DNA from 2 places in the Rhizobium sp. CB3090 genome. Region 1 is predicted to be linked to the other one. Evidence: riboswitches for the same ligand, from Rfam matches in the RefSeq annotation. Region 1 holds a riboswitch; the other holds the start of a gene.
What was found. A riboswitch is a leader RNA that binds a small molecule or an ion and turns the genes downstream of it on or off. The one in region 1 is predicted to bind cobalamin.
Positions count from the first base shown of each region.

Region 2: it holds a riboswitch for cobalamin, as region 1 does, so the genes downstream of both, QA646_RS20170 (aromatic ring-hydroxylating dioxygenase subunit alpha) here and QA646_RS08895 (DUF1636 domain-containing protein) in region 1, are expected to answer to the same signal.

Region 1 is NZ_CP121662.1:1,835,983-1,839,390, reverse strand. It holds gene QA646_RS08900 (FAD/NAD(P)-binding protein) at 1-662, shown strand, start outside; cobalamin riboswitch at 878-1,095, shown strand; gene QA646_RS08895 (DUF1636 domain-containing protein) at 1,203-1,616, shown strand; gene QA646_RS08890 (ABC transporter ATP-binding protein) at 1,627-2,406, shown strand; gene QA646_RS08885 (ABC transporter substrate-binding protein) at 2,465-3,379, shown strand.
Region 2 is NZ_CP121663.1:303,373-306,780, reverse strand. It holds gene QA646_RS20180 (proline/glycine betaine ABC transporter permease) at 1-373, shown strand, start outside; gene QA646_RS20175 (glycine betaine/L-proline ABC transporter ATP-binding protein) at 366-1,403, shown strand; cobalamin riboswitch at 1,756-1,953, shown strand; gene QA646_RS20170 (aromatic ring-hydroxylating dioxygenase subunit alpha) at 2,045-3,289, shown strand; gene QA646_RS20165 (hybrid-cluster NAD(P)-dependent oxidoreductase) at 3,291-3,408, shown strand, end outside.

The DNA of each region.
Region 1 (3,408 bases):
ATGCCGATCCGGTCTTTCCCGCGGAAGCCATGCCCACCAGTCTCAGCGAGATCGTGCGCTTTATCCGGCGGGCTTGCGAGAATGCTGAGGCGAGCGGGCAGAGCTGGCAATCCGTCATGAACGGCCTGCGCAAACATGCACGCTCGCTCTGGCGTTCACTGCCGGCGGGACAGAAGCAGCAATTCAATCGCCATCTGCGCGCTCTTTACGACAGCCACCGTAATCGTCTGCCGGAGGCACTGTATGTCCGGCTCAAACAGGAGCTGGCGGAGGGCAGTACGCTGTCGCGCCATGGACAATTCCTCGGGCGTACGCCGACCGGATTGGTGCTGAAGCCGGCTGGTCACCAAGGCGTGGAGCAGATCTATGCCGACGAAGTGATCGATTGCCGCTGTCAGGAGCCCGATCTCGACACGCCATTGATGCGGAGCCTGATCGACGCGGGCCTCGCCACACCGGACGAACTCGGTTTTGGCCTGGCTGTGGAGGCGACGGGCGCGCTTTCCGTGGATGGACAAACGACAGAGGGGCTTTTCGCCATCGGTCCGCTCGGGCTCGGAAGCTTGCCGGATATCGATCTCGTGCCCGAGATCGTCACGCAGGCCTATGCGGCTGCGGATGGGGTGGCTGCGCGGTTCTATCCGCAGTGTAAGGCCGTGTGATCAGGTTTTGTCTCGTTTACCTCCGGGGGCGAGATTACGCCCCCGTTCTCCATCGCTGTGATGAATACGAGCTTCCGACCTATCACCATGCCTGAGATTTTGATTGAAATATGTAATGTAATAACATATCAACTTGACTTACCCAACACGCCAATCGGACTTAGGGACAAATGCAGGCATCGATGACATCGCCATTGCTCGTTTCGATTTTCTGTGAGATGAACGATGTCGATGGTGCTGCCGCCGGAAACATCCGGAGGGCGGCTGAAAAGGGAACACGGTGCGGATTACCCATCAGGGGCCAAAACCGTGGCTGCCCCCGCAACTGTAAGCGGAGAGCGCGTTCGCGATATGCCACTGGCTTCATGCCGGGAAGGTGCGAACGGGCTGTGACCCGTGAGCCAGGAGACCTGCCATCGATAACGTCAACCGCAACGGACGGGGTGTTCCGATGGAAATTCAGTGGTTGGGCGAGGGCGCATTCGTGTCCGCAAGCCCTATCTTGACTTTGCCTCCGGTAAGATCTCCGGGAGGCTTTTCATGGACAAAGCAAAAGAGCAGACGCATCGGATCACCGTATGCACGAGTTGCCGCCACTTCGGCACGCCATGCCGCCCCGGTCTCGATCTGCTGAAGCATCTGCAAGCAGCCATTATCCAGGCCGGTGCAGCGCTTTCCGACGATTTCAGTCTGGAGGGCAGCGTCTGCATGGCTGGCTGCGATCGGCCGTGCACCGTCGCGTTTCAGGCGTCGGCAAAGGCGACGTACCTCTTTGGCGATATCGCTGATGAGGCCGACATCGGAGCGCTGGTCTCCTTCGCCGAGCTTTACCGCGATCGGCCCGATGGCCTGACGCGGGAAGGTGAGCGCCCAAAAATGTTGGGCGGCAAGACATTGGCGCGTATCCCGGCGGCCATCGTTTCGTCCGAACGCCACGCAACGCTTTTACAATAGGAGCGGGGGCATGTTGGACAAATGCTTGCGACTGGAAGCTGATGGCGTCACCTGGGGGCCGCATAAGGGTAAGCCGATCATCCGAGACATCAGCCTGTCTGTCAAAGCCGGGGATCGGCTGGCGATTATCGGTCCGAACGGGGCCGGTAAGTCGACCCTGCTCCGCTGCCTCTATCGTGGTATCCGTCCGCAACAGGGTCTGGTGCGTCTCGACGGTACCGATCTCTGGTCGATCGGCCCGCGTGAGGCGGCGCGGCGTATCGCCGTCGTCCTGCAGGAGACGCCGGGCGATTTTCCCTTCAGCGTCCGTGACGTGGTGATGATGGGCCGCATTCCCCATCGCAAAGGCATGGCGCGGTGGAGCGATGAGGATCATGCGGCAACTGCGGCGGCACTTCTCCGTCTGGATCTCAAGCATCTGGCGCTCCGGCAATTCGCATCGCTTTCAGGCGGCGAGAAACAGCGGGTATTGATTGCCCGCGCGCTGGCACAGGAGCCGGAGCTGATCATCCTCGATGAGCCGACCAATCATCTCGATATCCGCCATCAGCTCGAAATACTGGCGCTGTTGAAAGGCCTCGGTGTGACGATCATCACCACCTTGCACGACATCAATCTCGCCGCCGATTTCGCGACGCATGTTGCGGTGCTCGATTCCGGCCGTCTGAGCGGTCACGGCTTGCCCACCGAAGTTCTGACCGCCGAGCGCATCTCATCCGCATTCCGTGTCGAGGCAAGCCGTCAGGTCGCGGGCGACACATCCCATCGTTTTAGTTTTTCTCTTCGATAGTTTGGAGCCCTTCATGTTTTTCCGTATGTCCTTGCCCGCTACTGCCTTGCTGCTCGGCATGCTCTTCGCCGGCGGCACCTTGGCCGAACCCGTCACGGTGCATAGCTGCAATCGCGATGTCACCTTCGATGAGGCGCCGGTGCGCGCCGTTTCCAATGACGTCAATCTCACCGAAATGATGCTGGCGCTGAAGCTAAGGGATCGGATGGTCGGCTATACCGGCGTTTCCGGCTGGAAGACGCTGGACGAGAAGCTCAGGGACGGCGTCCAGGAAATGCCGGAACTTTCGCCGAAATATCCGACCAAGGAGGTGTTGCTCGGCGCCAATGCCGACTTTTATTTCGCCGGCTGGAACTACGGCATGAAAGTGGGCGGCGAAGTGACGCCAGAGACCTTGGCGCCCTTTGGCATCAAGGTCTATGAGCTTACCGAATCCTGCATTTTCGTCATGCAGAAAAACAAGCCGACCATGGACGACATGTTCGTGGACCTGCTGAATCTCGGCAAGATTTTCCGTGTCGAAGATAGGGCCGAGGCCTTGGTTGCCGGCTATCGCAAACAGCTTAGCGATATCCAGTCGAAAATCGGTCATGTCGACAAGCCGACCCGCGTCTTCGTCTATGATTCCGGCGAGGAAAAGCCCTTCACATCGGGCCGTTACGGCATCCCGACGGCAATGATCGAAGCGGCCGGCGGCACCAATGTCATGGACGATGTCGAAAAGAGCTGGACGGAAGTTTCCTGGGAGCCGGTGATTGAGAAGAACCCCGAAGTCATCGTCATCGTCGACTATGGCCAGGTCACCGCGGCCCAGAAGATCGCATTCCTGAAGAACAATCCGGCCTTCAAGAACATCGACGCCGTGAAGAACGACCGTTTCGTCGTGCTGCCCTATGTGGAGGCCACGCCGGGACCGCGCAATATCGAAGCCATCGCCACGCTGGCAAAGGCGTTCCATCCTGAAGCGATGTAACGAACGACAATGCCGATCCGTCCGGTCCA
Region 2 (3,408 bases), on a different replicon from region 1:
TGCCATTCCGCCGATGATCAGACTTACTGACCTTGGCATTCGCCTTGTCGACAAGGACGTTCTCGAGGCCGCCGATGCTTTTGGATCGTCCAACTGGCAGAAGCTTTTCAAGGTGCAATTGCCGCTCGCCCTCCCCACCATCATGGCCGGTATCAACCAGACGATCATGATGGCTTTGGCGATGGTCGTCATTGCCTCGATGATCGGCGTTCAGGGACTCGGTCAGCCGGTTCTGAAGGCCATTGCCAACCAGTATTTCACGCTCGGTATTTTCAATGGCCTCGCGATCGTCGGCATTGCCATCATCTTCGACCGTGTGAGCCAGGCCTATGGCAAGAGAATCCAGAAACACCGGGAGACCGTCCATGGCTGATCATCATTTCGGCGGCATCAAGGTCCGCCATCTCTACAAGATCTTTGGACCCAATCCCAAAGCCCATATCGAGGCCGTTCAGAACGGCCTGACCAAAGCGGATCTCAATGAGAAGCATGGCCACGTTCTGGGGCTGAAGGACATCAACCTCGAAATTCCTTCGGGATGCATCCAGGTCATCATGGGGCTTTCCGGCTCGGGCAAGTCCACCTTGATCCGGCATATCAATCGCCTCATCGACCCAACGGCCGGTGAAATGCTGGTGGACGGCGTCGACATCGTGAAGATGAATGCGGATAAGCTTCGGCAATTCCGCAGGCATCAGACAGCAATGGTGTTCCAGAAGTTCGCGCTCCTTCCTCATCGCAATGTGCTCGACAACACCGTTTACGGCCTCGAAGTGCAGGGCATGGACCGGGCGAAGAGCGTTGTCATTGCCATGAATTGGCTGGAGCGCGTCGGCCTCAAGGGATTTGAGAAAAAATATCCCAACCAGCTTTCGGGCGGCATGCAGCAGCGCGTCGGCCTCGCCCGAGCGCTTGCCAACGACGCCCCCGTTCTTCTGATGGACGAGGCCTATTCGGCTCTCGATCCGCTGATCCGCATGGACATGCAGACGGTTCTTCTGGATCTGCAGAAGGAGATCAAGAAAACCATCGTCTTCATCACCCATGACCTCGACGAGGCGCTTCGTCTCGGCGATCAGATCGCGATCCTGCGCGACGGCGAAGTCATCCAGCAGGGTACCAGCCAGGATATCGTCCTGCGGCCGGCCGACGAATACGTCGCCAATTTCGTAAAAGAGGTCAACAGAGGGCGCGTCGTTCAGGTCGAGGCTATCATGATGCCACTACCATCGGCAGCCCCGACTGGCAGGCCAACGATCGCAGCAGGCACCACAGTTGAAGAAGCGGTGCGCTTGTTATGCTCTTCCCCTGACGGAGAGGTTCATGTCGTCGCACCAACGGGTCAACCGCTTGGAGTCGTGAATTTTCGCCAGCTGGCGACGGCCATGGTCAATTCGCACTAACGACCAAGTCTGGGCGCAGGCGGATTGTAGTTTCGCCTGTAGCCACCTGGTTAGCCATATTGGCTTGAACCCTTAAATAAGGCGGATAGGTGAGCAAGCGCACCATCTGCGAAACGTCGTTGGCCGAGACGCGACCAAATTCCGACTGTTTGAATATCGGAAAAATAACCGGCCCTTTCCGAAGAGATCCAGCTTGCCAACCATTCTGAAAGTAGCATCAGCGTCTTTCGTGCAGCCGACGAGTTGCGCTTAAAAACCGCACCAAGCGGGCGCTCTTTTTAAATCTATGCGCCATATTCAATCTGCGACACAAATGTCGCGATGCACGCTTGGGCGCGTTAAGCGATGCGTTATGTTCAAGCCGTTCTCGGGTGCGGCATCGAACGGTGATGCGGATAATTGGAAAGCCGGCGACCTTCGCCGCCGCCCTCGTAACGGTAGCAGAGCGAATATCGACAAAGTTCCACTGGCTGTTTGCCTCGGAAGGCCTGTCGAAGTCCGAACGGACAGTTCTGAAGCCCGGAAGCCAGTTCGAGACGAAAAATGAAACGACTGATTGCGATGGGCGATCAGGCGGGGGTACCGCTTTGCGGTATCGATGCCGACGATGCCATCCAACAGTCCCTTTGGGGATCAAGAGAATGGATACTGCCAGCGACGTGCTCCGCAAGCTCAAGAACCGGCGCCAAGGTTACAGCCTCGAGCAGGCTTTTTACACCGATCCCGACTATTACAAGCTCGACTTGGAGACCATCTGGTATCGCGACTGGCTGTTCATCGGTCACGACTGCGAAATCCCCAAGGCCGGCAATTATTTCACGGCGCAGGTCGGCGACTATTCCGTCGTTGTCACCCGCGACCGGAATGGAACAATCCACGCGCTGCACAATTCCTGTCGCCATCGCGGCTCGCGCGTCTGTGCGCAAGACAGGGGCTCGTCGGCGAAACTTGTTTGTCCCTATCACCAGTGGACCTATGAGCTGGATGGCAGCCTGCTGTTCGCCCGCCATATGGCCGAGGATTTCGACAAGAGCCAACATGGCCTGAAGCCGATCCATTGCCAGACCGTCGGCGGATACATCTTCATCTGCCTTGCCGACCAGGCACCGGATTTCGCGCCCTTCCGAGATACCGTCGAGCCCTACCTTGCACGACATCGTCTCGGCGAAACGAAGGTCGCTTTCGAAAGCACGATCATCGAGAAAGGCAATTGGAAGCTCGTCTGGGAAAACAATCGCGAGTGCTATCACTGCGCCGCCAATCACCCGGAACTTTGCCGCACTTATCCGGAGGCGCCAAGTGCTACCGGCGTGCAGGGTGCCAAGGATGATCCGGTCATCGCCGAGCACTGGGCTAAGTGCGAGGCAGCGGGACTTCCGAGCGAATTCCGCATCTCGCCGACCGGCCAATTCCGTGCCGCACGCATGCCGCTCATCCAAAACGCCGAGAGCTATACCATGTCAGGTGCCCGTGCAGTGCAGCGTCCGCTCGCCAACGACATGCTGGAAAGCGGTATCGGCACGCTCCTGCTCTTCCACTATCCTACCACCTGGAACCACGTGCTCGCAGACCACGCGGTCACCTTCCGCGTTTTGCCGCTCGGGCCGGAACGGACGCAGGTCACGACCAAATGGCTCGTCAACAAGGATGCGGTCGAAGGCGTCGACTACCGCCTTGATGAGCTTACGCATGTCTGGACCGAGACGAACGATCAGGACCGTCGGATTGTTGAAGAAAATGCCTTCGGCATCCGCTCGCCCGCTTACGAACCCGGCCCCTACTCGCCGGAAGACGAAAATGGCGTCATGCAGTTCGTTGAATGGTATTCCAACTTCATGATCGATCGACTCGACGGCGTGAAGAAGCCTCTGTTGCAGGTGGCATGATATGACGACCGTCAGCACATTTCGCCACTTCGACGAACTGCAGCCGTGGAATGACCGCCACGACCTGTTGGAGTGCATCGCCGCCACGGAGGAGACGGCGGACGTAATGACCTTCACGT